3 regions of the Lysinibacillus sp. GW823-FHT06C08 genome follow, and region 3 is predicted to be linked to each of the others. Evidence: riboswitches for the same ligand, from Rfam matches in the RefSeq annotation. Region 3 holds a riboswitch; each other region holds the start of a gene.

Region 1 (10,608 bases), on a different contig from region 3:
TAGAGGACCTCGAGAGTCCTTTACTGAAACTTTGCGTACGAATACCGCGCTCATTCGACGAAAAATAAAAAGTCCAAATCTTTGGATTAAGTCTCGAGTCATCGGTGAAGTGACACAAACAGATGTCGCCGTGATGTATATACATGGTATCGCCAGTGACAAAATTGTTGCGGAGGTGTTAGCGCGGTTAGATCGCATTAATATCGATGGCATTTTAGAAAGTGGCTATATTGAGGATTTTATTCAAGATTCTAAAAATACCATGTTTCCAACCATTTACAACTCAGAACGGCCAGATGTTATTGCTGGTGAATTATTAGATGGGAAAGTGGCGATTCTAGTAGATGGTACCCCCTTTGTATTAGTGGTGCCTGCATTATTTACTTCCTTTTTGCAATCAGCAGAAGACTACTATCAACATTGGATGATTAGTTCCCTCATTCGTATTTTACGTTTCTTTGGTATTAGTTTGGCATTGGTAGCACCATCTCTCTATGTTGCGATTACGACGTTTCATCAAGAAATGCTACCGACGGCCATGCTAATTAGTATCGCCTCACAACGAGAAGGCGTGCCCTTCCCTGCCGTAGTGGAAGCACTTATTATGGAGCTTGCCTTTGAGATACTACGAGAGGCAGGGCTTCGAATGCCGCGAACAATCGGTCCAGCTGTGTCCATCGTAGGTACGCTGGTAATTGGCCAGGCAGCGGTAGATGCCGGTGTTGTCTCGGCTGTAATGGTTATTATAGTGGCATTAACGGCCATTTGTAGTTTTTTATTCCCTGCTTATGGTTTGTCCAATACGATTCGTGTACTGCGCTTTCCATTAATGATCTTAGCTGCTATGTTTGGTCTTTTTGGAGTTATGTTTGGCATTATTATCATTATTCTTCATTTATGCAGCATTCGTTCATTTGGTGTACCGTATTTAAGCCCGTTTGCTCCTTTAATTTTACAGGATCAAAAAGATGCATTTTTATTGCTTCCTCGTAGACGTTTATTAACACGTCCACGCTTAGTCAATCAGAAAAACGTTGTTAGAGGGCATAAATATGTCCCAAGAACAGGTCGGAAATAAAACTACTGAACAAATGAGGAATAAAATATGGCAAAAGTAAAAGTAATCTGCTTACTATGCATCCTCACTTTACTGTTAAGTGGTTGCTGGAGTAAGCGTGAATTAAATGAATTAGCCATTGTTGTAGCGCTTGGTATAGACAAAGTAGATGATGAGTATGAGATTACCGTTCAAATAGTTGATCCTAGTGAGGTTTCCATGCGACAAGCTTCCACTCAGCGCTCCCCTGTTGTCAGCTATCATTCTAGAGGGGAAACAATTTTTGAGGCCATCCGCAAAATGACTACCATTGCTGCACGGAAGCCATATTTTGCCCATCTACAGGTAGTCGTTTTAGGTGAAGATCTCGCTAAAGATGGAATCAGTGATTCATTAGATTTAATTGCACGAGACCATGAGTTTAGAAAGGATTTCGATGTCATCATGTCTTATGAGGCTACAGCTAAGGAAGTGTTAAATGTTCTCACACCTATCGAAAAAGTTCCTGCTAATAAAATCTTAAACTCCCTCAAAGTTTCTGAAAAAGTTTGGGGCTCTACTATTGCTATTAATATAGACGAATTGGTCACAAGGCTCAGTGAAAAGGACAATGGGGCTTTGATTTCTGCGATTGAAGTTCATGGGGATAAACGGTTAGGGGCCGATCAAACAAACGTCCAACGTGTTAAAACACCTGTGTTGTTAAAATATGCAGGATTGGCCATCTTTAAAGGAGATCAATACATTGGTTTACTTTCAGAGGGAGAAAGTAAAAGTATTAGTTTCCTCAGTGACAAAATACAAAGTACGATTGAAATCGTCACCTGTCCAAAGCAAGGTACACTCTCAACTGAGATTACGAAATCCTCCACAAAAGTAAAGGGATCATTTAAAAATGGGAAACCGCAAATTGATGTCCAAATAAATGTGGAACAAAATGTAGGAGAGGTCGAATGTGATATCAATCTAACGAAAAATAAAACGGTGGATTATATCAATAAAAAAACAGCACAAGGCATCGATGAACGTATTGAAAAAACATTAGAAAAAATTCAACAGCAATACCAAGTGGATGTTTTAGGCTATGGTGATGCCCTACATCGTGCAGATGCTAAACAATGGAAAAAAATCAAAAACGATTGGCCAAATATCTTTCCTGATCTACCAATCCATGTTCATGTAAAAGTGACAACACAAGGTTTAGGCACAATGCAAAACTCATTATTAAAAAAGCCAAAGGAGGGATAGTGGATTGGTACTAGCAATAGCCATCTTAATCATTTCAATCATTATTGCGATACTATATATCCCGAAACTCAAAAAGCAACAAGAGACCAAAACCATTCTTGTTTTTTCAATCCTATTACTAATTGGAACAGCGCTTAATATGGGCATTGCTCTCAAAATAAATATCCCGAGTCCTCTAGATTTTATAACCTTTATTTTTACACCAATTAAAGATTTTATCGTTTCACTCACAAAATAGTAGACACATCGTCATGAATTGGAGGACACTTATATGGAAAAAGAAGTAATTAGTTCAAGACAATTTACAATTATCACATTCCTCCTTTCTATCGGTACTGCCATCTTAATCATCCCTTCAAGTATTGCAAGCTCTAGTAAGCAAGATGCGTGGATTGCTGCAAGTATTGGTGTTGTCCTTAGTTTGCTTGTTGTGAAATTATTTGTGACGTTAGGGGACCAAACACCGACACTGAATTTTATTGAAGCAAATGAAAAACTTCTCGGTCGCTTTTTTGGAAAAATCACAGTGGTGGGCTTCCTTTCTCTTACCCTATTTGCGGGAGGAGAATTACTGTATTTTATTGGTGCTTTTATGAAAACAGAGGTAATGCCAGAGACGCCTACTATGGCATTTGCCTTGTTGTTTATTATTATAATTATGTATGCTACCTATTTAGGGATAGAAAACTTTGCTCGTTCAGCAGAAATACTTTTCCCTATGTTTGTCTTAATTTTTATTTTCTTTGTTGTCAGTATCACCCCACAAATTAAGTTTGAAAATATACAACCGATTATGGAAGCATCCAAAACATCCATCTTATATAGTATCATCCGCTTTGTAAGTGTCTTCTCTTTTTCGTTAGTTATGTTATTAATGATTTACCCTGCTAGTGTCAATGTCCAGCAATCCTCAAAGAAAGGATTTTACATAGGCATGCTTCTCGGTGGATTTGTTCTAGTAACATTGATTACTCTATCTATTTTAGTATTAGGGCCAGCCAACACGGCTTCGCGAACTTTCCCTAGCTATGCCCTAGCACAAAGAATCTCTATCGGAAATTTTTTACAGCGCATTGAAATTATCATGGCTTTTATGTGGATTGTATCCATTTTTATTCGAACGTTTATGTACTTCTATACAACTGTTGTCGGGATTGCACAAATTATGAAATTGAAGGATCACCGTCCACTTATCCTACCAATGGGTATTATTATGGTCGGACTTTCGCAAATTGTTCACCCAGACATCGTCCATTCCAACATTTATAATGATGAGATTTGGCCAATTTATGCATTTGTTTGCACCATATTATTACCCATACTTCTACTCATTGTAGCTGTTATTCGTAACCGAAAATCACAAGGTAATTCGACTGAAATGGGTCATGCGGATTCTAATCAGGGGCAAATGACTGATGCGAGTAATGCGGTTTCTAATCAAGGCAATCAGACGAAACCTGATAATATGGATTTCAATCAGGAGAATCAGACGAAACCTGTTAATACGGATTCCAATCAGGATAATCAGACAAAACCTGTTAATACGGATTCCAATCAGGATAATCAGACAAAACCTGTTAATACAGATTCCAATCAGGATAATCAGGCGAACGATACTAATACAGGTACCACTCAAGTTAATCAGGCTAAACCTGCGACTATGGCTTCCAAGCAAGACAATCAGGCGACACCAGATAATACAGTTTCCAATCAGAAAAAAACAGATAATCCAGTCTCTACTCAAGACAATTCTGAAGCGGGCAACGCTACATCCAAACAGGACGACCAGGCGCCACCAGATAAAACGAGTTCTGACAAGAAAAATCTAGAATAACAAAGTCTAATTCCTTCAAGCTGCTTAGCGAAGAAATTAGACTTTTTAGTGTTATTTAAATATGATATTCAATTTCGTCCACAAAATCCCATTCATATGGTGTCTCTTGGTATACGTAGTAGTTCAACCAGTTGGAGAACAATAAATGCGTATGGGCACGCCATGTATTCATCGGTGCCTTTGCTGGATCATCATTTGGGAAGTAGTTTACTGGAACGTCTATATGGATGCCCTTGGCAACATCGCGACTGTATTCATCGGCTAATGTTGTCGCATCATATTCTAAATGACCAGTAATCATAATGTTTTTATTATCTTTGGATTGCACGATAAATACACCTGCATCCTCTGAATAGGATAATAAGCGTAAGTCTGGATGATTGCGAACCTCGTCAATCGAGACAGATGTATAGCGAGAATGAGGGGCTGTAAATAAATCACTAAAGCCTCGTACTAAATCTACTGTTAAATCAGTAATCACATGAGAATAAACGCCGGAGCATTTAGCAGAAAGCTCGACCTTTCCAATCCCATAATGATGATATAAAGCAGCCTGTGCCCCCCAACATATATGTAGCACGGATGTCACATTCTTTTTTGACCAATCCATAATTTCAGCAATTTCCTGCCAATAGTTAACCTCTTCAAATGGCATTTTTTCTACTGGCGCACCCGTAATGATCATACCATCATAGCGTCGATGACGAATTTGGTTAAACGTTGTGTAGAATAATTGTAAATGAGACTTACTGACATTTTTAGATTCATGAGTAGCTGTGTTTAAAAAAGTAATATTCACCTGTAATGGTGTATTTCCTAGTAATCGTAGTAATTGTAGCTCAGTTTTTTCTTTTTCAGGCATCAAATTTAAGATTAATATATTTAATGGACGTATTTGCTGTGTTCTCGCACGGTCCTCTTCCATTACGAAGATTTTTTCCTCACGTAAATGTTCTCCAGCAGGTAAATTTTTCGGAATATTAATTGGCATCTTGCGTTCCCCTCTCTTTTTTTGCTCCTTTTTCGAAAAAATTAAAAAATCCTCCACATTCCATATGAGATAGAATGAGAAGGATTTTTTTCACGTTCACTCTTATCTCTCAAAGGAAAAACCTTTGCTGGAATTAGCACCTTTCTAACATTTGTTAGAGGTTGCTGAAGCGTCATCGGGCCAAATCCCTCTGCTTCTCTTGATAAGATTATTTAATTATCTTGAATTGTAACATGGACTAGTTAGAATATCAATAATTCATAGAATATTTTGTTATTCCTATGCATGTTCTCCAATCATTTGATAAACACTAAGCTTGCTGTATATGGTTATTCTACATGAAATTTTATGGTAAACATGCCGCTATTATGTTACCATATATCTTTAGTAATAGAGAGGAACGTGAATACTTTGATTAATATTGAATTTCCAAAACCAGATGTAGTCATTCGCCAACGCGAACAAGATGTAAAACCAGGTGATGTCCCAATTACACCATACTTTGGTTTCATCGACTTCCACAAAATCACACGTGATAAAGGCGGCATTTTCTTATTCTATAATGAAAAGAATGAGCTATTATTTGTCGGCAAAGCACGTAAAATTCGTCAACGCATTAAAAAACATTTTGAAGACAATGTATCTCCGTTGAAAAACTATCGTGACGAGGTCTTTAAAATTGAAGTCTATGAAGTAGAAGATCCTATGGAACGTGAAATTTATGAAACATATGCGATTAATACGTTCCGCTCCAAATACAATGTAGATAAAGTATTTTATTAATATCAACAAAAACCGAAATCTCTTTTTTAGGGATTTCGGTTTTTTTATTACATCATAGTCATGCGATCTATCGCCATGCTTTTGCCGTTAATATATAGCTCAATAATCGTCAGCTTCGGGTTTTTATTGATGGCATAGACATACGGTTGAGCTTCTTTCTTTTGCTCGCTTCCTTCCTTGAAATGAATGACTAACCGATCTTCATTTGCTGCCACACTTGCTAGCACATTTCCTTTCGAAAACATGACAAGATAGTACGTCATGTCATCTTCATACAATAACTGAATTCTTTCTTGAGCTATAATATGCTGTTGGATATGGTCAGGAACGATGGTTAGCTCCTGAATCTTAGGTGGAACTAGCAGCGGTGCAGAATCACATCCGCCAATCCATAATACATAAAACAATACTGGCAACATCCATTTTTTCAAGATGCTCCCCTTCCCTTATAGCTACTCTAAGAAAAATGCTTTACGTTCTTTAGCAATCCAGTCCTCAAGCTCTTTATCATCACGCTTCACTAGTCGATTGATAAGAACATCATGCCAAACATAATCCTCTAATAAATAAATATGCACAGGATCATTCGTTATAAAAGCGGTTTCCTGGTTTGACGGCGAGTGACCATAAATCATTTCATGTCCATCAACCGATAAAATAAACCAATGGGGTGTAGAAGTCTTTCTCGTATAGTGTGTGGCTCTGTGCTGATCGATAGATGCCAGATGTTCCCCGACATATAAGGTAATGCCATGCACCTCCACATGCTGTGATACCCCTTCGATATCCTCGCGTAAGGCATCGTACATATCTTCCCACATCGATAGGATGACTTTTGTCTCTGCTTTTTTTAATAAGGTTTGACAATAATTGATGATTGTCTGCTTCCCTTTTAGCATTAACACTTTAGGTTCCGTTTCTTGTTCTTTCGTTTCTAGTTTTTCTAATTGATCACTAATCGACGTAAAATTCGATTGCCACCGCTGTTGAACTTGCTGCAAAAACATCTCGACAGGAATGGAAGAATAAGTCGTTTGATCCGCCGTTTCCTCTTTCAGTACGAATCCCTTCTCAACAAGACCATTTAATATGTCATAGATTCTAGCTCTTGGTATCCCAGAGTTTTTGCTAACTTGGTAGGCACTGACATGACTATTTTGTACGAGTGCTGTATAGGCCTTTGCCTCATATTCTGTCAATCCCAGTTCTTTTAATTGGGCGATTAATTCATTCATATCATCCCTCCATATTTTTATTATAGGCTACTGTTGTGAACATTTGCCAATGAAAAAATTAGGCTTTACAGCATCGAATAAATTAGTTACTATTTCAGTAGTAACTAATAAAAAAAGAGGTGTAAGCATGGTTTTTGATGTGGATGTACATATTTTAATACTATTGATTTCCTTTGGATTTTTGGCAGCATTTATCGATTCTGTCGTTGGAGGTGGTGGTTTAATTTCCTTACCAGCCTTATTGTTTGTTGGCTTAAATCCCGCCGCTGCAGTAGCAACCAATAAATTAGCTGGCGCGATGGGCTCACTCACATCGTCCATTTCCTTTTACCGTTCTGGTCAGCTTGAAATTCGATCTGTCCTGAAATATTTCCCTCTCGCCTTCATTGGATCATTATGTGGTGCTTGGACTGTTCATTTAATTAACCCAGCCCTATTAAAACCATTAATGCTTATCATGCTGGCGGCTGTTGGGATATATACGATCTTTAAAAAGGATTGGGGCGCTGTCTCAACGGTTAAAAATCTATCTAAAACGCACTTATTTTTATTTATGATGCTATTATTTGCTATTGGGTTTTATGACGGGTTTCTTGGTCCTGGAACGGGCTCTTTTTTAATCTTTAGCTTCTTGCTTGTTGGCTTTGATTTTTTAAAGGCGGCAGGAAATGCGAAATTTTTAAATTTAGCAAGTAATGTGGCAGGTGTTTGTATGTTTGCTTACTTAGGTCAAATCCATTATGTATATGGTTTAGTTATGGGGGTTGCTCAAATTGGTGGGGCTATGCTTGGCTCTCGTATGGCCATTCAAAAAGGAAGCGGCTTTGTCCGTACGCTTTTTATCATTGTGACGATGACGCTCCTTGCAAAAAATGCCTACGATTATATGATTCATTAAATAAAAACAACGCCACAGTCAAAAATCTGCGGCGTTGTTTTACATTATATGAGGAAATGCTCGTCCTTGAATTTATGACTAGTAGCAAGACTGACGATTACAAAAATAATGAAGGAAGCTATAATAGGAATCGTAACGGTATGCATACCGAAAGCGGCCGGATAGAACCGGTCAATGAAAATATACAAAGCCATACCTGAAATCATTGACGAAATGCCGCCATATTTGTTTGCTTTCCTCCAGTATAACCCGAGAACTACCGTCCAAATAAAGACTGCCTCAAGTCCACCAAATGCAAATAAATTTAACCACACTAATAAATCAGGTGGATGGAGTGCAAAGAGGACAACCGCTAAGCCAATGACCGTTGTTACTATAAAACTGGCACGCTTAATCTCTGCATCACTTGCCTTTGGCTTCATGTAATTTAAATAGATGTCTTTGACAACCGTAGAGCTTACTAGCATGAGCAGTGCATTGACAGTAGACATGGTAGCGGCCATTGGTGCTGCTAAGACAATCCCTGCTAAAAATGGCGGCAGTACCTTCAATGTTAAGAGTGGCATGACTTTATCACCAATATCGATGCCAGGTAGGACAGGTCGTGCTAACACACCAATTAGATGCATCCCAAACATGATCGTCCCGATGGCAATCGTGCCTATAATGATCGCTAAGTGCATACTTTTAGAATCCTTATAACTCATCGCACGCACGGCGATTTGCGGAAGACCGACCACCCCCACACCAATTAATATCCAAAATGTTGAAACATACAGAGGTGTTAAATCCCCTTCTGCTCCAAATGGAGATACGAAATTGGGATTCTCTGCGACCAGCGAGGTCATAATTTTATCGATGCCTCCACCTGCAATAATAGTACCGATTAATAAAATGACAGTTCCGATAACCATGATGGAGCCCTGTACAGTATCCGTTAAAGCAACTGCTCGGAAGCCACCAATAATAACATACACTAAAACTGAAATCGCAAATATAAACAGTGCCGCCGTATAATGTAAGCCTGTTAAAGACTCAATTAAACGGGCTCCTCCTACCCACTGCGCCATCATCGCTGAAAATAAAAAGACAATAATACTAATAGCAGACAGAATGACAATGACATGGCTTTTATAGCGTTCTCGTAAAAAGTCGATAAGCGTAATAGCTTGGTAACGACGAGCAATAATCGCAAATTTTTTCCCTAAAATCATCAGGACAAAATAGCCAGCAGGTAGCTGTGCCATGGCAAGTAGCACCCAGCCCAGCCCTTTCGTATAAGCTACTCCTGGGCCTCCGATAAAGCTACTCGCACTACCATATGTAGCTATCATTGTCATCGCTAGGATAAATCCACCCATTTCTCGACCACCAAGGAAATACTCCTGTAGAAACGAGTTAGAAGAGCGGACATGTTTATTGGCCCACAAACCAATTCCAAAAATAATAATTAAAAATAATAGCAATGGAAATACAACTTGCCAATGCATTAGCGCTCCTCCCCCTCATCTTCAAATGGAACCTCTTTAAAGAAGAGCTTCATAACGATCCAGATGAGCAGGATCATAAAGCCTGTCCCTGCGATACAGCTATAGAAAAACCAAGCAGGAAAACCCAAAACATACGAATAATTTGCGGGATCCCCTGCACCTAGTCCATAAGCAAAGCCAAACCAAATCGCAAAGTTGACAAGGACTAATCCAATTCCAATAAGCGCCTCTCGATGCGCAATTTTAAAGCGTTGATCTTTCACAAGACAATCCCCCTAACCTACTCTATTTTACTGATATGTTGGTCTGATGGGAAGAGATGTGAAAAAATAAGCGGTAACAAGAACTAAACAACGATAAACAGAGGTTCTTGCACGATTACCAGTCTTAAAAGCGCAATAACCTTCGCCTATTACATGAGACGAAGGTTATATGCAAAGTCAATTTTTATTGGAGCTTTTCCCAAACTTAAAATGTTCCAACGCTAAAGAATTGTGCATGTTGAATAAAAATAATAGGTTCTCCTTGTAACGACGCTATTTTTGATGGCTCTGTCGATTCCGATAATAGAAACACGAGCACTTTTATTCACATGGCGTAGCATCTACAAACATATGCAAAGCCTTTTTATCGATTTTACCGACGCTTGTTTTCGGTAATTCCTCTAAGAAAAGGATTTGTTTAGGGATTTTAAACCTACCTAGCTGTTGATGACACAGGTCGTGGAGTTCATCTAAAATGGTCGCTACTTGATTGTGACAGACAATGAAAGCTGTCACGACCTCTCCCCAATAGTCGTCTGCTATGCCAATTACGGCAACCTCCTGTACATCAGGATGCTGTAATATACACTGTTCGACTTCCTGAGGATAAACATTTTCACCACCAGAGATGATCATTTCTTTTCTACGTCCAACAATAAAGAAATCGCCATCCTCATCCATCATAGCTAGATCGCCCGTTTTTAACCAACCATCTTGCATAATACTGGCCGTTTCCTCCTTGTTATTCCAATAGAAACGAAACATATGCTTGCCTTTTACTAATAGCTCCCCCACTTCACGAGGTGCAC
Region 2 (10,608 bases), on a different contig from region 3:
AAACAACGTTGAATTTAGATGAAATTGCAGAACGCATTCTTTCGAAGGATGGCAAGCCTGTTGCGACTTTAAAAGAACATCTAGAGCTATCCTATGTAGAGGAAGCAACAGGAAATGAGTCGACGGAGGAAATGGTAGCAACGACGATTTCGGATTTCCAAAAGCTTATGAAAGCGTTGAATTCCACAATGGAGCTAGCAGCAGAGGAAGGGGATGACCGTACAGAGGATTTACTGAATGCGATGTACCAATCCCTTGAAAAGCATACTTGGATGTTAAAAGCCTTCCTCGACAAATAAACGGTTTACAAGCATTCCCAGACAATTTGGGGATGCTTTTTTTTTAGGTTTTTTATCTCTTTATGACAAAAAGAGGACTTGTATAAAAGCATAGTAACATTTATTACAGTTTGGTAACGAAGCGGCAAAAAGAGTTTGTTTCCCCATAGTCAGGGTAATTATTTAGTAAGCCATACAAATTAGGAGGAATTGAACATGAACATGAACATGATGAATGAACAAAATCCAAAAATTGAGGTGGCCCATACAAGGGACGAAATGCTTCATATTCTAGAAAATATGCGAACAGAAGGTTTCCATAAAGAGGATATCCATATTATTGCGAAAGACTCCCAGCAGTTGGAGGATGTGAAATGGGATGATGATGTCCACACACATGAGGCTGGTAACTGGGTGGACCAATTTAAATCTTGGTTTACAGGTGATTCTGCTGTAACAGAAGGATTAAAACGCTTTAATCTTTCCGAGGGGCAAATCGCTTACTATGCTCATCTTGTAGAGCAGGGGAGTATCGTATTATTTGCAGAACGGGATGATGATTATGATACGCTACAATCACAACACCCGGAAACAGCTGCTGAGCAGGAAGAGCGTTTAAGACAAGAACGCCTGAATGAGGCTGAGCAACTTAGAAGATTTTTATAAAAGGAAAACAGTTTGATCATTGTGAATCACTCTGTTCAGACTGTAGACAAACTCTCAATGAATTTTGAGTTTGTCTACAGTCTTTTTTCTTTGACAATTTGACAATAAAATAAAGTAAAGCTCGACCCCGCCCGCAGAAAGCGTACACCCTAGTAGCTAGTGTATTACTAAAAATGGCTGTTGCCCATAGTTTGAACAGAGTGATCATTGTGGATCACTCTGTTTTTTAATGAATTACTTTTTCTGGTGCATCTTTTTTAATAAAGCGCAATACATGGAAATGCTCTAATTGAGCAAATAAATTACCAATCAAAATAAAGCTACCACCAATAACGAGTTTCACTGTCAATCCTTCACCGATGAACATCATCGCAAACATTGCTGCAAATATAGGTTCTAGGGAAAAAATTAGACCTGTATGTGTAGCAGAAGTATACTGTTGTGCAACAGTTTGACCAACGAAGCAAAACGCACTACAAATGATTCCAAGACCTAAAATAGCAATCCAGGATGTCGTATTATTTGGTAACGTCGGTGTTTCCAATAATAATGTTAGGATTAGCGCATAAATGCCAGCGAAGCCTAATTGGTAAATGCCGTATGAAATAGATTCCACATTCCGTGTAAATGAACTGTTTAAAAGTAAATAAATAGAATAGCATAGAGCAGCGATTGCTACTAACAAATCTCCTTTATGGAAGGAGAATGAACCTTGCGCCGTTAATACTGTTATACCAATCATCGTACAAATAATTGCAAAGCTGACGGCTCTGGAAGGTAATTTTTTATCAATAAAGCTACTGAAAATCGGCACTAATACAACCGTTAGACTTAAAATAAAGCCTGCATTTGAAACTGACGTGGACTGTAAGCCAAATAAGCTTAATGCGAACACAATGAATAATAAAAATCCTTGGATAGCTGCATATTTTAAAGTCTTACCATTTACCTTAATCATCCGTTTATAAAAAATAAGCCCTGCTACTAAAAATGCGATGATACAACGCAATGCCACCACATTATAAACAGCCAATGTTTCAAGCCCCATGACCATAAAGGTATAAGATAGTCCCCAAAACATTGTGACAATAACCATCAATACATTTGCTTTTCCTTGGATACTCATTATGTTCACCTACCATCTGTGTACTAAAACAGTTTTTATACTAAAAATTACTATATATCTTGTGTTGAGATTAGTAAAACGAATGTTTATAATGATTAGGATTAAAAAAATTCATGTATGTAGAGGTATTGCTGATGAGCTTAGTGAAATATGAGATTTTAACAAAGGTAGCAGAGGTAGCAAGCTTTACAAAAGCAGCAGATGCACTCGGACTAACTCAGTCTGCTGTCAGTCACGCCGTGTCAAGTTTAGAAAAAGATTTTGGATTTGCGCTCATACATCGAAGTAGAGTGGGTGTCACACTGACAAGTGAGGGGCAAACCATGCTAAGGGCGATGCGTCAGGTTTTAGACGCACAGGAATTATTGCAACAAGAGGCAGCACATATTCATGGAGTAACAAGAGGAAACGTGCGTATTGGCGTTATTTCAAGTATATCTTCCAATTGGATGCCAGAAATTATTAGGATTATGGATAATCAGTTTCCTGGAATACAGGTGGAATTACGCGAGGGTGATTATTATGAAATTGAACAATGGCTACTCAGTGGGGAAATAGAGGCTGGTTTTTTAAATGGTCAAAAATCTGAGCAATATCAGTATACGGAATTACAGCAGGACCCTTTATTATGTATCGTTTCAGATCAAAGTCCACTATTTAATAAGTCTGAGATCGATATTGTTGATTTGGAAGATATGCCTTTTATTATGACTTCCTATAAAGGGACCAATGATGTCAAAGTTTTGTTGGAACAATATCATGTGAAGCCCAATATTCGCTTTGAGCTTTCAGAGGAGGTCGGCATTGTTTCCATGATTTCTCATCAACTTGGGATTAGTATTTTACCCCAATTGGTCATTCAGACTTTGCCGCCTACCTTAAGAGCGATTCCTCTGAAGCAAGGTGCCTACCGTACGATTGGGATTGCGATGAAGCATAATGCATCACCTGTAACGAAGAAATTTGCGGAAATTTTAAGTGCATGGTTAATGGAACAAAAAAATGCACTATGATGGAATCTATTGAAGCCTATCCTTGCATTACGGTAAAATAGTAGGTGTATATATTTTAGAAAATAGGTGAGTGGATGGGGACATTACAAGGTAAAACCGTACTCATTACAAGTGGGGGAACACTTGAAAAATGGGATCGTGTACGAGGGCATACGAATTTATCAAAAGGGACAATGGGCTGTTATTTAGCGGAGGCGGCACTCGCTGCTGGTGCTAATGTAGTATATATGCATGGTTATTTTGCACAGCTTCCAGTGAATCACGATCAAATGAAATTGATTAGATTTGAAGGTATTGAGGATTTAGGAGAAAAGGTTCGTCATGCTGTCCAACAAGAACATGTAGATATCGTTATTATGGCTGCGGCTGGCTCCGATTGGGTCATCGATAAAGTATATGATCAATCAGGCAATTTGATGGAGGAAGCGGGGAAAATGCCTTCCGATGAGCCACCTATTATTCATTTTAAAAAGGCGCCAAAAGTCTTAGGGCAAATTAAAGGCTGGCAACCGAATGTGACGCTAGTAGGGTTTAAGCTAGAAGCGACCGATGACGAGGAGTTTTTATTAGCACGTGCACGACTGCGAATGGAAACAGCTCATGCTCAATTGATGGTAGCCAATAGCTCTCAATCTTTATATGGCGGGGACGAGCCCCATTGGATTGTACCTGCTGATGGACTGCCTATGAAAGTAATGGGCAAGCAAAAAACAGCCGAAGCTTTAATGATATATTTACAACATCAATAAATATGAACTGTGTAGAGAAATATTTCTACACAGTTTTTTCTTGTCTAAAAGAGGAGTATCATTTAATATTTACTTAACGGTCGGTAAAAAAGGAGAATGATGATGGGGAATAAGGAACAAACTTTTCAAAAGATTATAGAAGTTGCTTATGTGATGTTTGCAGAAAAAGGGTTTGAAAAAACAAGCTTAGCCATGATTGCTGCAGAGGTCGGTATATCAAAACCAGCCATTTATTATTATTTTCAATCAAAGGATCAATTAATCACTTACTTATTTGATGAACTGTATAAAGTAATTCAACAAGATGTCGCTGTGGATTATAAAGAGCTTTCTCGCGTTAATTTCAAGGAGGAAGTACTCGAGCTGGGCTATAAGTCTATTGAGGCGCAGGGCAAGGATCCTTATTTTAATAAAATATTTAACCAATATGTACTATTAGCAGCTCGCGATGAAAGCTATAAGAAACAATTAGTAGAGCTAGAAACCAGCTTTTTAACAAGCTTTGTGGAAGTCCTACAATATGGCGTGGAGCTAGGGGTTCTAGAGGATACTCCCACTATAGAAGCAAAGGCACAGATGCTAGCCTTGGTCTATGATAATATCGGTAATTTCATGTTAACAGGTAACCAATTGGACTACAGAGCTATTTGGAAGGAGGCTGTGCATAGTGTTATCCAAGGAGGCGAAGATGGCAATAAGAGATGATAATCGGCGCATTGAAGGTCTTGATTTTGCAAGAGCTCTCGCCATGTTTGGTATGTTCATTGTCAATTTTGGAGTCATAACGGGTTCTACAACGAATGGTTCAACATGGTTGATGGCCTTACAAAATCTATTTGAGGGGCGTGCCTCGGCCGTATTTGTCATGCTAGCAGGAATAGGAACAGCTTTAATGACTCGTCAGGCTAGAGAGACTAAGGACCCAATACTTCTTCGTAAGAATCGACTTACTTTGTGGAAGAGGTCGTTTTTGTTATTCGTGATAGGAATAGTCCTATATGCAGTAGGCTGGACAGGAGATATCTTACATTATTATGGCGTGTATATGTTTGTTGCCGCATGTTTGATTGCCCAATCCAAGAAAATGATGATGTTCATAATCGGTGTCATCCTCATCCTTTCACAATGGCTCCAAATTCAATTTAATTACTTCGCTGGGTGGCATCCAACATATGTATTACTAGAGTATCTTGATTTTTGGACACCGGCAGGATTTATAAGAAATTTGATGTTTAATGGCTATCATCCACTATTTCCCTGGATTTGTTTCTTTCTAATTGGCATGGTAATCGGCACATTAGATTTAACTAATCGTTCATTACGAAAAATCTTATTGGTGATGGGCTTATTGCTAGTCATAATGACGGAGACTTTTTCAACGATATTTATTAAGATGACAACGATCCATTTATTAGATGTAGAGAGTGCATTGTATTTATTTGATACGGGACCGATTCCACCGAATATGATGTATGTTCTATCTAACTCAGCGTCGGCAATTGTCCTTATCGTGGGCTCCATCTATCTTGTTGAGACATGTAAAAATAAAGTAATTGAAGCTTTGATCTTTACGGGACAATTGTCTTTAACGCATTATGTCGGCCATGTTTTTATTGGGATTGGAATATTAATTGTTTGCCAAAAGTTGGAGAATCAGACGCTTACCTTTTCCATGCTATATGCCTGCTGTTACTTTGTAGGATGTGTGCTTGTTTCTGTCTGGTGGAGAGCTAAACATCGTCGAGGTCCCCTTGAATTCTTGATGAGGAAATGGAGTTCGTAATAAATTAATGGATTGCCATCTATTTCTCGTTGATTAGGCATAAAATACTTTAGATATAGATAGTTTTCTAATCTAAAATAATCATTACAAAGTATTCAGCTAGGTTTTCTAATATTTTATATTGACAATCTTATTACAGAATTATAGAATTATTTTCAAGAAACGCAGTACTCTTATCAAGATAGGTGGAGGGACTTGGCCCAATGAAGCCTCGGCAACCGAAACATAGGTGCCACTTCCAACCGATGTATCTGAGAGATAGGAGGGGCTATCAATCAGTTTGATGCATTGGCCTCTTTTGTACAACAAGGATGAAAAAGAAGGGGTGTATCGTATGGCTCAGTCGGCAAAGGTAGAAGATAAGAAATTAGAGGCTATTGCAAAGGCCATTCAAAATCTTGAATTTGGTGAAGTGCATATTACGATTCAGGATGGTGTAATTGTTCAAATTAATAGGCTTGAAAAGCAGAGATTTCCTCAGAAGAAATAAAGGATCATTTCAGTTGAACGATGTGAAAAGGCCACCAATAAGCATGGTTTCCGTTGCTTACAAGTGGCCCTTTTTTTATGGCAATTAGCTATAGAAGCTTTTTGGAATCTGACCGATATGACGGCGATGATAGAGAAGGGGCTCCTTTTGAGAGTTTGTAATATCTAGCACCTGGCCAATAAAAATAGTATGATCACCTGCATCTATTTGCTGAAAGGATTTACATTGTAAAATAGCTGCTGTATCATGTAAAATCGGTAGTCCTAAAGAAGAAGTAGACCATTTTGCTTGAGCAAAGCGATCTGGGACTTTACTTGCAAATAATGTACATAATTGCTCTTGATCACTTGCTAAAATATTGACAGCGAATTTTTCCGCACTCATAAAGTAAGGATGGAGCTGAGATTTTTTATCAAGTGACCATAAAATAAGTAGTGGATCAATAGAAACAGATGCAAAAGAATTGACGGTTAAGCCAATTGGATTCGTTTCATGACAAGCTGTAACAACTGTTACACCTGTAGGATAGTTACCTAATGCCAATTTAAAAGCAGCAACATGATCTGTCATTCAAATCACCTCTTTATAGTTAGTAATAAATTAGTTAACGGAGTTAGTAGGTAAATTGCACTTTTTTCATACCATATAGTAACTCCTTTTCTTAAGTAAATATTAAATCAATTACACATCCAGGTAAAGCTAATGGGGGAAAGAAAGGGGAATTGCCATGACTTTATATTTTGATCATCTGGTACATCAAGTAGAATCACCGGAAAATATAAAGGTTTTCTTCAATAAACGAAATGTCCATACAGTGAACGGTGGTCAACACACGATGTGGGGGACTTACAATACGCTAAGTTATTTTGGCTTAAGCTATATTGAACAAATCGCTATTTATGATCGTGATTTATTTGAGCAAGCGGCCCTGTACCCATATTCCCTACATTATACGTTTAAACGTGATCGTGAGCGCCAAGGATTTTCACGAATTGCCTTGCGCACCAAAAATATTGAAGACGATGGTCAACGATTGCGTGCATTGGGCTATGAAGTATATGGTCCCGATGCTTGTAGCCGCACAAGACCAGACGGCACGATAATCGAATGGAAGCTATTGCATTTTGGCAGACCTGGCCTTTCAGTGGATTTTCCTTTCTTAATTGAATGGGCAGATGGAGATGAGGAGCGTTTGGCTCAATTAAAGGCTAGTGGCGCGATTGATGAAAAACAAGCCATTACAATGGAATCCATTCAGTTTTTTGTCAAGGATGTGGAGGAGACGGTGCAGCTTTGGCAGAAAGTATTACAACTACCCGAGTTTGAGCAGCATGAGCAGTTTATGTCTCTACAGCTAGCGAATATGCGCTTGGATTTTTATGAGGAAGCCTCAGCATCTAGCATGACGCTCGGTCATTTAAAAGAAGGGCCAATCGGTGTAACATTAAAGGATCCACACCGAACAAAGGAAACATTAGTGTGTCCAGGTGCTTTTTATTGGATTAATAAATAAATTAAAAATCCACTTCAATCGTTGAAGTGGATTTTTATGTGCAAACATGCAAAAAGTGGATTGAGCCATTTTCAAATACTTCATCCACTTACTATATTCTAGCTTATAATTTTACAACATTTGATGCTTGCGGGCCGCGATTGCCTTCCACAACATCAAATGAAACCTTTTGACCTTCTTCAAGTGTACGGAAGCCTTCCTCCTGGATGCCCGTAAAATGTACAAATACATCTTCTCCATCATCACATTCAATAAAGCCATAACCCTTTTCATTATTGAACCACTTTACGATCCCATGTTGCATAAGCATTCGCCTCCAATGCGCTTGAAAGTAAGATAAAGTTAAAGAAGTCGTGCTATCAATGAGAAAATGTGAAAAAAATGCATTTTCTCTTAGAACATACATGAATTGAACAAAAATGTCAATTGATTGTCGGAATGCTAGCATATCTGACTTTCTTTTTTTTCACAATTAAGACTATAATGGAAATGAACAACATAGAAAGTAGGATGCCAAATGACAACGAAAAATCAACCATTAACAGATTTAGAAATCGCGAGTCAAGCAGTGATCAAACCTATTACGGAAATTGCCAATGCTGCAGGTATTCCAGAGGATGCACTTGAGCAGTATGGCCGCTACAAAGCGAAGATAGACCCATTAAAAATTACAGCTCAAGGTGAGGACGCAAAGGTTGTATTAGTGTCAGCTATTAGTCCAACCCCAGCAGGTGAAGGGAAGTCGACTGTGACTGTAGGACTAGCTGATGCCCTTCATCAATTAAATAAGAAAGTGATGGTAGCTTTACGTGAACCATCTCTTGGTCCAGTAATGGGCGTAAAAGGTGGCGCAACAGGCGGAGGCTATGCACAGGTAGTACCAATGGAGGATATTAACTTACACTTCACTGGTGACCTTCACGCGATAACAACAGCCAATAATGCTTTATCCGCATTTATTGATAATCATATCCACCAAGGGAATGTCTTAAACATTGATCCACGACGTATTATTTGGAAACGTGTGATGGACTTGAATGATCGTTCATTACGGAAAGTGATTGTCGGATTAGGAGGGCCTGTTCAAGGCATGCCACGTGAAGACGGCTTTGATATTACGGTTGCCTCCGAAATTATGGCAGTGTTCTGTTTAGCAACAAGCATTGAGGATTTACGGGAGCGCATCGCTAGCATTGTAATTGGCTACACATTTGAGCGCGAGCCTGTTTTTGTGCGTGATTTACAGGTAGAGGGTGCCTTAACATTATTATTGAAGGATGCCTTTAAGCCAAACTTAGTACAAACATTAGAAGGGACACCAGCTATTATACATGGTGGTCCATTTGCTAATATTGCCCATGGCTGTAATTCCATTATGGCGACACAAACTGCTCGTAAGCTAGCTGATATTGTGGTGACAGAAGCAGGCTTCGGCTCTGATTTAGGTGCTGAAAAGTTCATGAACATTAAAGCTCGTAAAGCAGGCTTTAAGCCAAGTGCCGTTGTGATCGTAGCAACGATTCGTGCACTAAAAATGCATGGTGGTGTTCCAAAAACATCACTTGTCGGTGAAAATGTGGAAGCCCTGCTCCAAGGGATTGAAAATTTAGCTAAACACGTCGACACGGTACGTACATTTGATGTTGAACCGATTATTGCATTAAATCGTTTCATTACAGACACAGAGGCAGAGCTAGAGGCCGTTCTAAACTGGTGCCAAGAAAATCATGTACGTATTGCCCGAACAAATGTCTGGGAAGAGGGCGGTAAAGGTGGAGTAGCCTTAGCTGAACAAGTACTAGCTGTGTTGGAAGAAGAAAACAACTTCTCACCATTATACGATGTAACAGAGTCCATTGAAGAAAAAGTGCGTACCATTGTACAAAAGGTATATGGTGGAAAAGATGTTCAATTCACAGACCAAGCTAAAAAACAAATGGCTCAAATTGAAAAATTTGGCTGGGATTCTCTACCAATTTGTATGGCGAAAACGCAATACTCTTTATCCGATCAGCCTAGCTTACTTGGACGTCCAGAAGGCTTCACGGTCACAATTCGTGAGGTGATTCCAAAGCTTGGTGCTGGTTTCTTAGTTTGTCTGACAGGCGATATTATGACAATGCCAGGACTACCAAAAGCTCCTGCAGCTTTACGCATGAATGTCGATAATGACGGACATGCGGTAGGATTGTTCTAAATAAATGTTGAAAAGCTGCCCTTTAACAGAGGTGCAGCTTTTTTTATTTTTTAGCTGATTTAAAAGCCTAGTCATTTTAACATCTCCTTCCTCAAATGCCACTAAAAAGGATTCTGATATCTTCCTTCTATACTTGATAACCTGTCGAAACATTCATCATCGCCATTTTTTTTTAGAAAATTTACGATTCTAGTTGAAAACTAGGATTTTTTTTCATGCGATTAAAAACTCGAGAAGCTTCCTTATATAAATGTGTTTGGTATTTTTTATCAATAGTTCTCTGTTATTGGAAGGAAAAAGCGGATTTTTACAAAGAGAAGCAATTGTCAAATGAATTTTTATTTAAAAAATACATTGAATTTTCTTTTTATTTTAAATATAATTTACTTAATTCTAATTCGGAACACTGTTCCGATTATAGGGACACGGAGGGATGGAGTCTTGAAAATCGCAACAGATATTGGCGGTACTTTTACCGACCTAGTTTATACAGATGAGAAAGGAAATCTTCATTTTGACAAGGGGCATACGACGCCAGGGCATTTTGAGGATGGGATATTAAACGTATTAGGACGACATGTAACAGAGGATTCTCTCATGGAATCGTTTATTCATGGTTCTACGGTAATTATTAATACATTAACAGAGAGAAAAGGTGGCAAAGTCGGATTAATTACAACAAAAGGCTTCCGTGATATTTTAGAAATTGCACGTGGTAACCGACCAGACTTATATAATTTTAAATATAAAAAGCCAGAGCCATTTGTAGAGCGTTATTTACGACAAGAAATCG
Region 3 (10,608 bases):
AGTCAATAATAACGGGTCTAGCCATGTCATCGATTTGAAGGAAATAGGCACAGCAGCTATGTGGATCGAGATAGATAAAGTAAATACCGCAAAAACAATGGCCATCAGAAAGATAGACATCTACTAATGTCCCTGGGTCAAAACATTCTAACTGACTACAAATACAGCCTTCACATTGTTTTTTATCTTTATTTCTTACGTGGCTCTCCGACTGTTTATTCCCATCCTGAGAACTATTATAATACTTGATGCGATATGAATCTTCTTCTGCCATATCATCCGTGCCATAATAGTAACCTGTGCAATAGTTCTTCGAGTCACAATAGCATTTAGAAAATTTATGATAATTATTTAAATTTCTATCCAATCGTGTTAAATATCGATTTTCATCCATTTTTGAAACGCTCCTTTATGGTTTGAATGTTAATTTTAGCGCTAGTCTTCTATTTCTAATCTATGTAAAGGAGCTTTCTTGAGTTGGTATTCTGTCCATCTACTTGTCATATAAAAGAAAAAGCTAGACTCCTAAATAGAGTCTAGTCTTTTGAATGAGTTACATAATCTTCTTTCAGTAATCCATATATTTCTAAATCAACAACGCCTTTGCCGGACCATGATGTTGCTTGTCGTAATAAACCTTCTTTTATAAAGCCATTCTTTAGTAGTACTTTTTTCGAGGGCTCATTTAATGGCATGACTTCAGCTTGAATTCGATTCACCTGAACCTCCTCTAATAAATAGTTCACGACCATTTCAACGGCCTTCGTAGCAATGCCCTTTCCCCAAAAATCTTCCGCTAAGTAATATCCAATTGTCACCATATTTACTTTTTGATTAAAGTCCATAGCCTCAATAATACCCACTAATTTCTCGCTTTGGGACGCTTCAAAAATACCCCATTTTATTCTACTTTTCTTCTTAAAGTCTCTTTCAAAATGCTCAATCATTTTTTGTACGGTTTGATAGTTGTGTTTTGGGATAATACCACAAAACTCGAAAACCTTTGTATTATCATAAATGGCAAACAACTCTTCTACATGAGATACTTCTATTTTCCTTAATAGTAGACTAGTCGTATGTAGCAGAGGAAATTGAGTAAAAACCTTTTCAATCATCATTTTTTGGCTTCCTTTCTTAACCTTTAATGGGAACGTAAATTTTCATTTTCATATTATGTGGATAGATAGATTGCATAACATCTGTTATTTCAAAATCAGGACCCCTATCTCTTTCGTAATTAGAGTTAGGCAACCATACCACCCGTAAATGTAACGTCTTGTATTCTGTATACCTTCTGCACTACTATTCAAGATAAATTCAGCATATTGACCAGCAGGTAATTCTACATGGATAAACCCTTGCTCAACACGCTCCTCAAATACTTGGACTTCCTCTCCCACAACAAAAGAAAACTCACCATCCTCCTGAAAGTTTGTAGAGATTCCATAGGCCATATTAGGTGCTACTTTTTGTGTAATACGTTCATAATAGTGCTCGCGACCAAAATCATGATAAAAGCCTGAAATTTCAGCATAATACCTCTCATCTTGTAATGATGTTTGATAGGGATAGCCGGTGATTAACTTTTTTCCTACATGTACGATTGTTGGCTTTGGCATAGGGAGTTCACCATTCATTTTATAATCCAAAAAGTTTATTTTGTTTTGTAATGGTATAGAATTTGCACTCTTTCGGTACTTAGCCGGTGATAGCCCAAAGTATTGAACAAATGCCCTTGTAAAAGCTTCTTGAGAACCGTATTGAAAGTTAATCGCCACTTCAAGTATAGCTTGAGAGGTTGTTATTAATAGAACGGCCGCTTCAGAAAGCCTTCTATTACGAATATACTGCTGTACGGAAAATCCAGTTATCGCCTGAAACAGTCGCTGAAAATGGAAGGCTGAACAGTAAGATTGCGAAGAAATATCTGTGATCGACATTTTTTCTTGTAAGTTATCCTCTATATATTCTATAGCGTTTTGTATTCTTTCAAAATAATTCATACGATCATCCTTTCTTATTCTCATCGTACCGTTTACATGGAAATATTTTTTGATAATTTATGCTAATTTGTACATTATAGTGGACTGAAAACGAAATCAATAGAAATATTGAAATGAATGACAAATATAGGTATAATTTATTTAAATTTACAAGAAAGCGAGTGATCCATTATGATAGTCAGCTCTAATTTTCCATTAAATAATATGAAGGTGTGGAAGAATTAAAAGGGATTTTTCTTCCGCAAATAATCGGAGGAGACAATATGTATAGTAATTATGGACCGTTATGTACGGAACTTTATGATTTAACAAAACCAGTAGGATATTCTATTGGTGGGGATATTGAATATTATAAGGAACGTTTACAGGGACTTACAGGTAAGGTGCTTGAGGCGGGTGTCGGCTCAGGGCGTTTCTATATTCCTTTCATGGAGAGTGGTTTTGATGTAGAAGGGATTGACAATTCTTCAGAAATGCTGGCGTCTTGTCGTAAACGATGTCACGATAGAGGACTTACACCAGTTCTTTATGAAGGCGATGTTTGTCATTTTACAGTAGATCAACAATATGACGCTATCATCATGCCGGCGGGATCTTTCTGTTTAATAGAAAATTATCAAGATGCCGTGTCAACTTTAACAAATATGTATCATCACCTTGCTCCAGGCGGACGCATTCTATTAGATTTAATCATACCGACAGACTGGAAAACTGGTGAAATTACTACAAGTTATCATGCAACCTCCGAAGATGAAGGAATCTCGATTGAGAGGAAATCGATTGCGATCAACTGGATGGAGCAGTATACTTTATCGGTTTTAAAATATGAAAAATGGCAGCGTGGTACATTGATGGATACAGAGCTACAAAGATTTTTATTACGCTGGTACGGTCTAGAGGAATTTAAACTGCTTTTACAAAGTATAGGCTTTTCGGATATCACATGCTCTGCTAATTACACATTTCAGCAACAGCCTGATGAAGATTCATCATTTATTACATTCGAAGCTTCACGTTAATTAGCAATGACCAGCACACTCAAGGAGTGTCTGGTCATTTTTGATTGTTTAATCTACTTTTAATTTTCTAGCTGTACCAATACCTTTTGTTTTCACATTCACCTCAATTTGCACCGGTAGATTAGGGTAAAGCGTGGCCCAATCTTTTTTGATACGTTTCCATGCTTGGTGGTCTTCACGATGAAGTACCTCACTAAACTTTAAAATATCAGCTTGATAGGTTTTTTGAATCGTGTGCAGTGTTTGTTCTAAATTTTCTTGAACTAATTTACTTGTTTCTTTATTAATAATATCAATCGTTTCTGGCTTTGTTATATCCACTGGACAACTTATTTCCGCTATATTTTGTTCAAGATCAACCTGAATATGGATGGAGGGTTTGTCATTTTTTATGCTGCCAGTAACTTTTGTAGAGGAATTTAAAACTTCTGCTGATATTTTCCCCTTTTCCGAACAAGGCACTTTTTGAACGGTCCCTTTTATATGGTTGTGTAAGAAATTGTAGTATTTGCTTTCTTCCTCTGTTAAGAAGCCTATAAGCTTATAGTTTTTAAAAACAGCAAGTCCACTGTATTTTAAATTGGCGGGGCTATCCATTTTTTCTATATTGGAGCTATTTTTCCCGGCATCTGCATCTCCAAGTATTTGAATGGAGGGCAGAACAGCACTATGATCAATACTCCCTAAAGACTCGATTAAATCGTCTAAAATCACTGATTCAGTTGTTCCCAATACATCCTCAGAGTCCTTTAAGGATTTTAACATTTTACTGGCAGGAATATCTTCTAATGGTGTTAAAATACTTAAAATATCTTGCGCTGTTGATTCATGAGCAACAATAATATTAAAATCGCTTCTTCCCTCAGGATCTCTTTGAAATAAATCTAATATACTATTCATACCATATTCAGCCATCTCTTCACCAATAATAATAACTTGAGCATGTGCATAATAAGGTTTCCTTGGCGTCAGTGTTGTTAATTTTCGGATAGCTTCAAATAAGGTTCTCCCTTTTGCGTGATAGGTAAAAACAGGGACTTGAAAGCTTGTTGAATTTTTCGGCGCAATTTGACTCGGGTTAACAATTTGAACAGAAATTTCTATGAATTCGTCCGTTTTATCGACTCCAACAGCTGTGACAATGGCTAATTCATTTAACTCCCGCTTATTCCAACACCCAGTTAACAACAAAACGACTAAAAGTAGGAGAAAAAATGACACCGCGTGTTTAATGATTGGCACCTCCTCTAGGAAAAGGGCAAAGACATTTCCGATACTAATTAGGATAAGCAAATAATAGGGAAACTAAACAAGAAGAGATGCAAGGGTGAAATTTTTTAGAGGACATTCAAGTTCATATATAGAAAAAGTATAGCAATCATTTTAAAAAGGAGGAAAAAGAGATGCAATCATTATTACATGGAGTAGAGGCCATTTTTATCCCAATAAAAGACCCTCAATTATCAGCCAAATGGTATGAGGAAAAGCTTGGATTTAAGCTTTTATATATAGAAGAAGACGCAGCGGTCATGAAAATAGCGGAACGTTCGGCTACGGTTGTATGCTTAGTAAAAACGGAAAATCATCAACCATTGTATTTTCCAGATAATCATTTTGGGGTAGGGAAATACTACAATTTTCTTTCTTCATCAATTGAAGAGACCTACCAATCACTAGTAGAGCAGCAAGTGAACGTAAATCCTATGGGAGGGGAAGGGCAAACAAGATTTTTCACCTTTTATGATCTAGATGGAAATCCTTTAGGGGTTTGCCAATCATAAGTGGGTCACTGTTATAAACAGTGACCCTAGTAACAAATCTAGGAGGTGTAAGGCTAATTAGCTTTACACTACTATTATATACATAATTCTTATATTGAAATAGTTAATTGCCTGGGAAATAGATAGAAAATTAAGAATTGTTTTAAAAGGAATGGATTATATCTTATTTTTTAACCATGTGCATATAATGGATCGTTTCAAAAGCTGATAGATAATCTGTTCGATGCTGGAAATAAAGCTGTTGAATTGTAGATGGAGATAGATGTTCATAAATAAGTAGATCTGATTGAGCTAACATCTTCTCCATTTCTTCATAACGATAGCACGATTTCATGGGTTCACCACCAGCGGCCGCCATATTCACCATATGATCTACTCTGTTAGAGATGCCCTTTTCACTAAATAACGATTCATCAGCATAGTCCAAGACAAGGGAACTACCTGCTGGAACTAGCGCAAACAGATGGTCTAATAAGCTAGCCAGTTCTTCTTTCGTTAAATAATAGGAGACACCTAAGAGACTAAAAAATGTTTTCTTATACTGAAAGCCTTGATCCAAAAGAGGTTGACTATGAAATTGCTTCGTAAAATCCATCGCTACAAAATGTAAATTATTGATGCGGCTGAGTGACGCTTCTTGTAATTTTTGTTTTTTGAATGCTTGTGTGGTTGGGAAATCAACCTCAAATATTTCTAATACACGTTCTAAATGGGGGTGTCGATAAGCGAATGTATCCAAACCAGCACCCAAAATAACATATTGCTCAACGCCGAGCTGTATTTCGTTTTGTAAGACTCTTTCACAGTATGCGGCACGTGCCAAGGGAGTCGGCGCTAGTTGAACTTGCGTAATCCATTTTAATAATTTTCTCGAATTGCCTTTATATTTTTCGGCAATTTCCTTATTGAAAAATTCAATACCTTGCACCATATTGTCTTCAATGCTCTGAAATTCATCCTTAGAGATTAATTCCTGTGCTAGATAATTATCAAATATTTTCGGCGCATCAAATTGACTATGGTGGGCTCTGCTAAAGGCGGCTATTAATGAAGTTATACTAGATTCCTGCTTCTTCATCCGAACACTCCTTACAATAAAAAATAGGATTCCCCTGGCCAGGAGAATCCTATTATATAAGAAAATATTTTAATTGTAAATTATATCATAAATAACTTTTTTTGTCAAGTTTTTATCTATAGTTAGCAATTTGAATGGTGATTTTTTAAATGGTAGAATAATATCTAATTAGGTATTACTTGTAAGTGGAGGTGGGCGCTATGAAAATATGGAAATTACTCATTTTACTTGTACTGATGTTTGAATTTGCCCTAATTGGTAGCGACAATATCTCTACAAAGTCATCGGATGAATTTGATTCAAGTAAACGAAAAGATTCCCAGCTACAGGAAAGAGTATTGGCAAGGACAAGCACTCAGGAAATGGACATGCTTCATAGACTTCCACTGAATTATCTAAATGCTACAACTGCAAATGGTGAATTTCATAAATCTTTTTACAGCAATCATTCTCCACAAGAATTTGATATTCACTATGATATAAAGAATAAGGGGACACAACCATTTAGCTTAAAAATTTATAATGCAGATGCCAAACTATGGGCTCAAAAAACCGTAAATGCAGGAGCAAAATATTCAACGATACTAGAAAAGGGTAGCTATACAATGTCAGAAGGGGTGTATAGCATTTCCATCATTACAGTTGATGGGGCAGAGGGTGTATTTGATTTTGCCATTCAAGTAATCGATTAAAATATTTTTAAATTTTATGTAACTTATTGCAACATCAACCGTCTACCTCATTAGTAGAATACAAAAAACTAAAGCAAGCTAGTAACATTCACTTTTCACAAAAAGACCAGGATTCACTTATTTCGTGACTTCCTGGTCTTTTTGTGCGGGTAATCCTATTTTTTACGAAAAAATAGGCCAAATAATGAAACCTTTTAGCTGTTTATTCGTATTCATAAATGAATCTAAAGCTAAGCAATATTAATTAGTAAGATTCACTTTCACTTAAAAGGCTAGAACTTACATAATTTATGTAGGTATCTAGTCTTTTTTGTTAGTTTCCTACTTGCAAAATAAATAGGACATGAGTAACTCCTATGCTCGAAAAAACATAAATTCCTACCAAAAATTGAATGGAAAATATTTTAACTTGTTCCACGCCTCAACTTAGCGTAGTATTAATACGAATCAAAACTAAGTAAATTAGTAAGATTCACTTTCACAATAAAACCAGGCGCTCTTCTATGAGGAGCATCTGGTTTTTTGTTTTATCTGAGATTTTCAGAGAATTAATTTATGGGACAATCTAGCCCTCTATTACCACTACTCAGTATTTGGCAGGCATCATGCAGCTGTAGCGATGCTGCCCCATTAAATATGAAGCAACGAAATGTGCTAATGTAATAGATATAATCACACGTATAAACGCTTATTTTTTCTCTGCCACTATCATTAAAAACATAGGTCTTCGTAGTTCATCTTGCATACCTGGAATAGTTTGTATCATTTCCTCAGAGGGCATAGGTTCCTTCACAGCACGTATTGTAAATCCCACCTGTATTAAATCATTCATATAAGTGGATAATGTACGGTGATATTTAATGACATTTTCGGTAAGGAAGGTTGTTTCGCGCATGCCTTCTGTTTGATAATGGTCCACTGGCCAATGCAGTCGGTTTCCTTGTTCATCATTGTACCAATCCTGTTCATGGCGGGATGTGAAAATAGGGTGCTCCACTGAAAATACGAACGATCCGCCAGGTTTTAAATAGGTATAAACCTTTTTGCATAGTGCTTCAAAGTTTTGTAAATAGTGAATAGCTAAGGAACTTAATACAACATCAAATTGAGAAGCGGAAAATTGAATGTCCTCAATCGGTATTTGCAAATAGGAAATAAAAGGATCATCCGTTTTTTCCTGAGCTTTTTCCAGCATTTTTTCAGATATATCCACACCAATCACTGATTTTGCCTGTTGTGCGCGCGCATATCGACAATGCCACCCGAAACCACATCCTAAATCAAGCACATGTTTATTTTTCAAATCAGGTAAAAGTGTTTTTAATACATGCCACTCTCCTGCGGCGTCCAGCCCTTGAACAGAACGTGGCATTTTTTCGTAAGCAGAAAAGAATTGCATATCATCATATTTATTTTGCTTCATCGTTTAAACATCTCCTATAATTAAGCTAGCCTCCTACATATCCTTGGTGATCTAGGAGGCTAGCTATCTTCTTCTAACCATGGTTTTCACCCCTATAATAGCTTTTCAAAACCATTCAAGAATACATAAAAAGTAAAGTACAAAAAGAGTAATCCTGAAATAAACGAAACTATTTGCATAAGCCTTTTCCCATTATTTTACCACCGATGCTACTTAAATATGAAAGGATTAGCCCCCAAAGGATTGAAACGGTGATAAATCCGAAGAAGAAGGGAGGTAAGCTTTTAGTTGCTGAATGTCCAATAGTTGTACCACCTACTATACTTCCACCAACCGTTGGGAATCAACGATTGCAGTCGTTGCTGAAACTACTAGCCAAACACCAGTAAAAAATAAGCCCATAATGATTTCTTTTCAATCGCTGCTCCATGACTCTAATTTTTTGCATGCAAACGTATCTCGGAAAGCTTGGAAGGTTAAAGGGCCAAGCATGATAGTACCGCCAATCCATAAAATGAATTGGAATATTGTACTAGATTGTACTAGAAAGGCTATTCCCAAAACCTATAGTACAGCGTACACCATGTCACCAACAGCACAACCTAAAGAAAAGATAAATGCAGGGTAAAAGCCTTTTGTCAGCCCTGTTCGAATTAAACTTAAATTTCCTGTTTCTAGTTCAAAAGCCAATTAAAAAAACAAAAATAAAAAGTTGTTGGGCTTTCATTTGTCATCTCACCCATCATAGAATTTTTTTATTCAAAAAAGGTTAGATAACTGTTAGTATTCGTTCAAGCAAATAGGGGGAATCGTTTTGTTAAAAACAGTACAAATTATTTTATCAATAATAGGCATCACGCTTTCCATTTACGGATTTATGACACATGATTATCGGCTAAACTTTTTAATGATCCTTTTTCTAGGTTTATTTATGTTAACATTAGGAATTAATGAATTTCGGAGAGAGAGAAAATTATATGGTTGGTTTTTAGTCGGGGTATTTATATTTTCGATCTATGTGTCCATTCAAAGCTTCGTATTCGTATAAAAAGTTGAATTTCGCACTTGATAATAGTCGTGGGATTTTTTTACAATTAAAAACATGTTGCAATTATGGATGTTTTATTTTAGTATTTTAATATTGTGTCAAAAATATAATATTTTTTCTTCTTATCAAGAGAGATGGAGGGACTGGCCCGATGAAATCTCGGCAGCGGAACTATTAAGTTACTGTGCCAAATCCAGCAAGCAATGTTCTTGATAGATAAGAGGAGCGTTTTAACTATAAGGGCTCTTCTTGTTATTTCAAGATGAGGCCTTTTTTATGGTGAAAAAATAAAAAATAGGGCTGATTTTTAATTTTTGGAGGTAGACAATGAAGAAAGAGAATCCATGGGCGCTAATCCCATTTGTTATTTTTATGATTTTATTTATTGGTTCAGGGATTATAATGGGTGATTTTTATGCCTTTCCTGTCATTGTAGCCATCAGCATTTCAGGTGCTGTAGCTCTAGCGATGAATCGAAAAGAATCGTTTTCCCGAAAGGTTGATATTTTTTGCCAAGGTGCCGGAAATTTAAATGTCATGCTGATGGTTATTATTTTTCTATTAGCAGGGGCATTTTCAGAGGTAGCGAAGGGAATGGGGGCTGTAGATTCCACTGTTAACTTTGCTTTATCGGTTATACCGCAAAACCTGGTTGTCGTAGGCTTATTCATCATTGCCTGTTTCATCTCTCTATCCATGGGCACATCAGTGGGGACGATTGTTGCGCTGGCGCCAATTGGAGTTGGAATAAGCGATCTTACGGAGCTACCTATTGCTTTAGTGATGGCAGCGGTTGTAGGCGGTTCGATGTTTGGTGATAATTTATCTTTTATTTCAGATACTACTATTACTGCAGTTCGTTCACAAGGCGCGCAAATGAAGGACAAATTTAAGGTCAATTTTTGGATTGTATTGCCGGCAGCTATTATCACAAGTATTATTTTAGGGTTTATGACATCCGGGGGGACAGCCCAAGTAGAGCATCTAAGCTATAATTGGATAAAAATTATTCCCTATGTTTTAGTTATTATTTTAGCGTTATCTGGAATGAATGTTTTCCTCGTTCTTGCATTAGGGATTGTTCTCGCCGGTGCTGTTGGCTTAGCAGATGGCAGCTATCACATAATGAGCCTTATACAAAAGATTGGTGAAGGAATGGAAGGGATGTATGAAATCGCCTTTCTGGCTATATTAATAGCTGGAATGGTGGAAGTTATTAAATTTAATGGGGGAATTGACTTTTTACTCCGTCTTGTAACGCGCAGGATTAAATCGCAGAAGGGTGCTGAATTTGGTATAGCTGGTCTTGTGGGTCTAACTAATTTATCTACGGCCAATAATACAATTGCTATTCTAATTGCCGGGCCACTTGCCAAAAATATTGCTGACCAGTATGAGATTGAGCCGAGAAAGTCTGCAAGTATTTTAGATATTTTCTCTTGTACAGTCCAAGGTCTTCTCCCATACGGAGCCCAATTTCTTGTAGCCGCAAGCGTAGCCAAAATTTCGCCAGTGAGTATCTTGCCGTACTCTTTCTACCCAATTCTTATTGGTATTTGTGGTA

What was found. Region 3 has a riboswitch for S-adenosylmethionine ahead of AC1Q6O_RS14420 (Na+/H+ antiporter NhaC family protein). Riboswitches for the same ligand answer to the same signal wherever they lie in the genome.
Region 1: linked by a shared signal. The riboswitch ahead of metA (homoserine O-acetyltransferase MetA) and the one ahead of AC1Q6O_RS14420 (Na+/H+ antiporter NhaC family protein) in region 3 are both predicted to bind S-adenosylmethionine.
Region 2: linked by a shared signal. The riboswitch ahead of AC1Q6O_RS06740 (YezD family protein) and the one ahead of AC1Q6O_RS14420 (Na+/H+ antiporter NhaC family protein) in region 3 are both predicted to bind S-adenosylmethionine.

The regions. Positions count from the first base shown of each region.
Region 1 is NZ_JBXAHN010000008.1:147,476-158,083, reverse strand. Features, by position in the region: gene AC1Q6O_RS17920 (spore germination protein) at 1-1,078, shown strand, start outside; gene AC1Q6O_RS17915 (Ger(x)C family spore germination protein) at 1,106-2,305, shown strand; gene AC1Q6O_RS17910 (hypothetical protein) at 2,310-2,543, shown strand; gene AC1Q6O_RS17905 (GerAB/ArcD/ProY family transporter) at 2,577-4,139, shown strand; gene metA (homoserine O-acetyltransferase MetA) at 4,195-5,130, opposite strand; SAM riboswitch class I at 5,230-5,339, opposite strand; gene AC1Q6O_RS17895 (nucleotide excision repair endonuclease) at 5,542-5,913, shown strand; gene AC1Q6O_RS17890 (hypothetical protein) at 5,961-6,344, opposite strand; gene AC1Q6O_RS17885 (TrmB family transcriptional regulator) at 6,366-7,148, opposite strand; gene AC1Q6O_RS17880 (TSUP family transporter) at 7,276-8,046, shown strand; gene panF (sodium/pantothenate symporter) at 8,091-9,536, opposite strand; gene AC1Q6O_RS17870 (YhdT family protein) at 9,536-9,799, opposite strand; gene AC1Q6O_RS17865 (class I adenylate-forming enzyme family protein) at 10,121-10,608, opposite strand, start outside.
Region 2 is NZ_JBXAHN010000001.1:1,430,304-1,440,911, forward strand. Features, by position in the region: gene AC1Q6O_RS06705 (Dps family protein) at 1-299, shown strand, start outside; gene AC1Q6O_RS06710 (general stress protein) at 495-944, shown strand; gene AC1Q6O_RS06715 (DMT family transporter) at 1,171-2,070, opposite strand; gene AC1Q6O_RS06720 (LysR family transcriptional regulator) at 2,205-3,083, shown strand; gene AC1Q6O_RS06725 (phosphopantothenoylcysteine decarboxylase domain-containing protein) at 3,158-3,832, shown strand; gene AC1Q6O_RS06730 (TetR/AcrR family transcriptional regulator) at 3,929-4,537, shown strand; gene AC1Q6O_RS06735 (DUF418 domain-containing protein) at 4,521-5,615, shown strand; SAM riboswitch class I at 5,786-5,880, shown strand; gene AC1Q6O_RS06740 (YezD family protein) at 5,914-6,105, shown strand; gene AC1Q6O_RS06745 (flavin reductase family protein) at 6,190-6,675, opposite strand; gene AC1Q6O_RS06750 (VOC family protein) at 6,833-7,618, shown strand; gene AC1Q6O_RS06755 (cold-shock protein) at 7,722-7,922, opposite strand; gene AC1Q6O_RS06760 (formate--tetrahydrofolate ligase) at 8,136-9,815, shown strand; gene AC1Q6O_RS06765 (hydantoinase/oxoprolinase family protein) at 10,257-10,608, shown strand, end outside.
Region 3 is NZ_JBXAHN010000005.1:272,651-283,258, forward strand. Features, by position in the region: gene AC1Q6O_RS14365 (hypothetical protein) at 1-394, opposite strand, end outside; gene AC1Q6O_RS14370 (GNAT family N-acetyltransferase) at 537-1,118, opposite strand; partial or broken gene AC1Q6O_RS14375 (AraC family transcriptional regulator) at 1,135-2,003, opposite strand; gene AC1Q6O_RS14380 (class I SAM-dependent methyltransferase) at 2,267-3,022, shown strand; gene AC1Q6O_RS14385 (Ger(x)C family spore germination protein) at 3,071-4,264, opposite strand; gene AC1Q6O_RS14390 (VOC family protein) at 4,426-4,803, shown strand; gene AC1Q6O_RS14395 (class I SAM-dependent methyltransferase) at 4,967-5,881, opposite strand; gene AC1Q6O_RS14400 (hypothetical protein) at 6,082-6,573, shown strand; gene AC1Q6O_RS14405 (class I SAM-dependent methyltransferase) at 7,262-7,996, opposite strand; gene AC1Q6O_RS14410 (hypothetical protein) at 8,292-8,624, shown strand; gene AC1Q6O_RS14415 (DUF3953 domain-containing protein) at 8,811-9,044, shown strand; SAM riboswitch class I at 9,164-9,267, shown strand; gene AC1Q6O_RS14420 (Na+/H+ antiporter NhaC family protein) at 9,372-10,608, shown strand, end outside.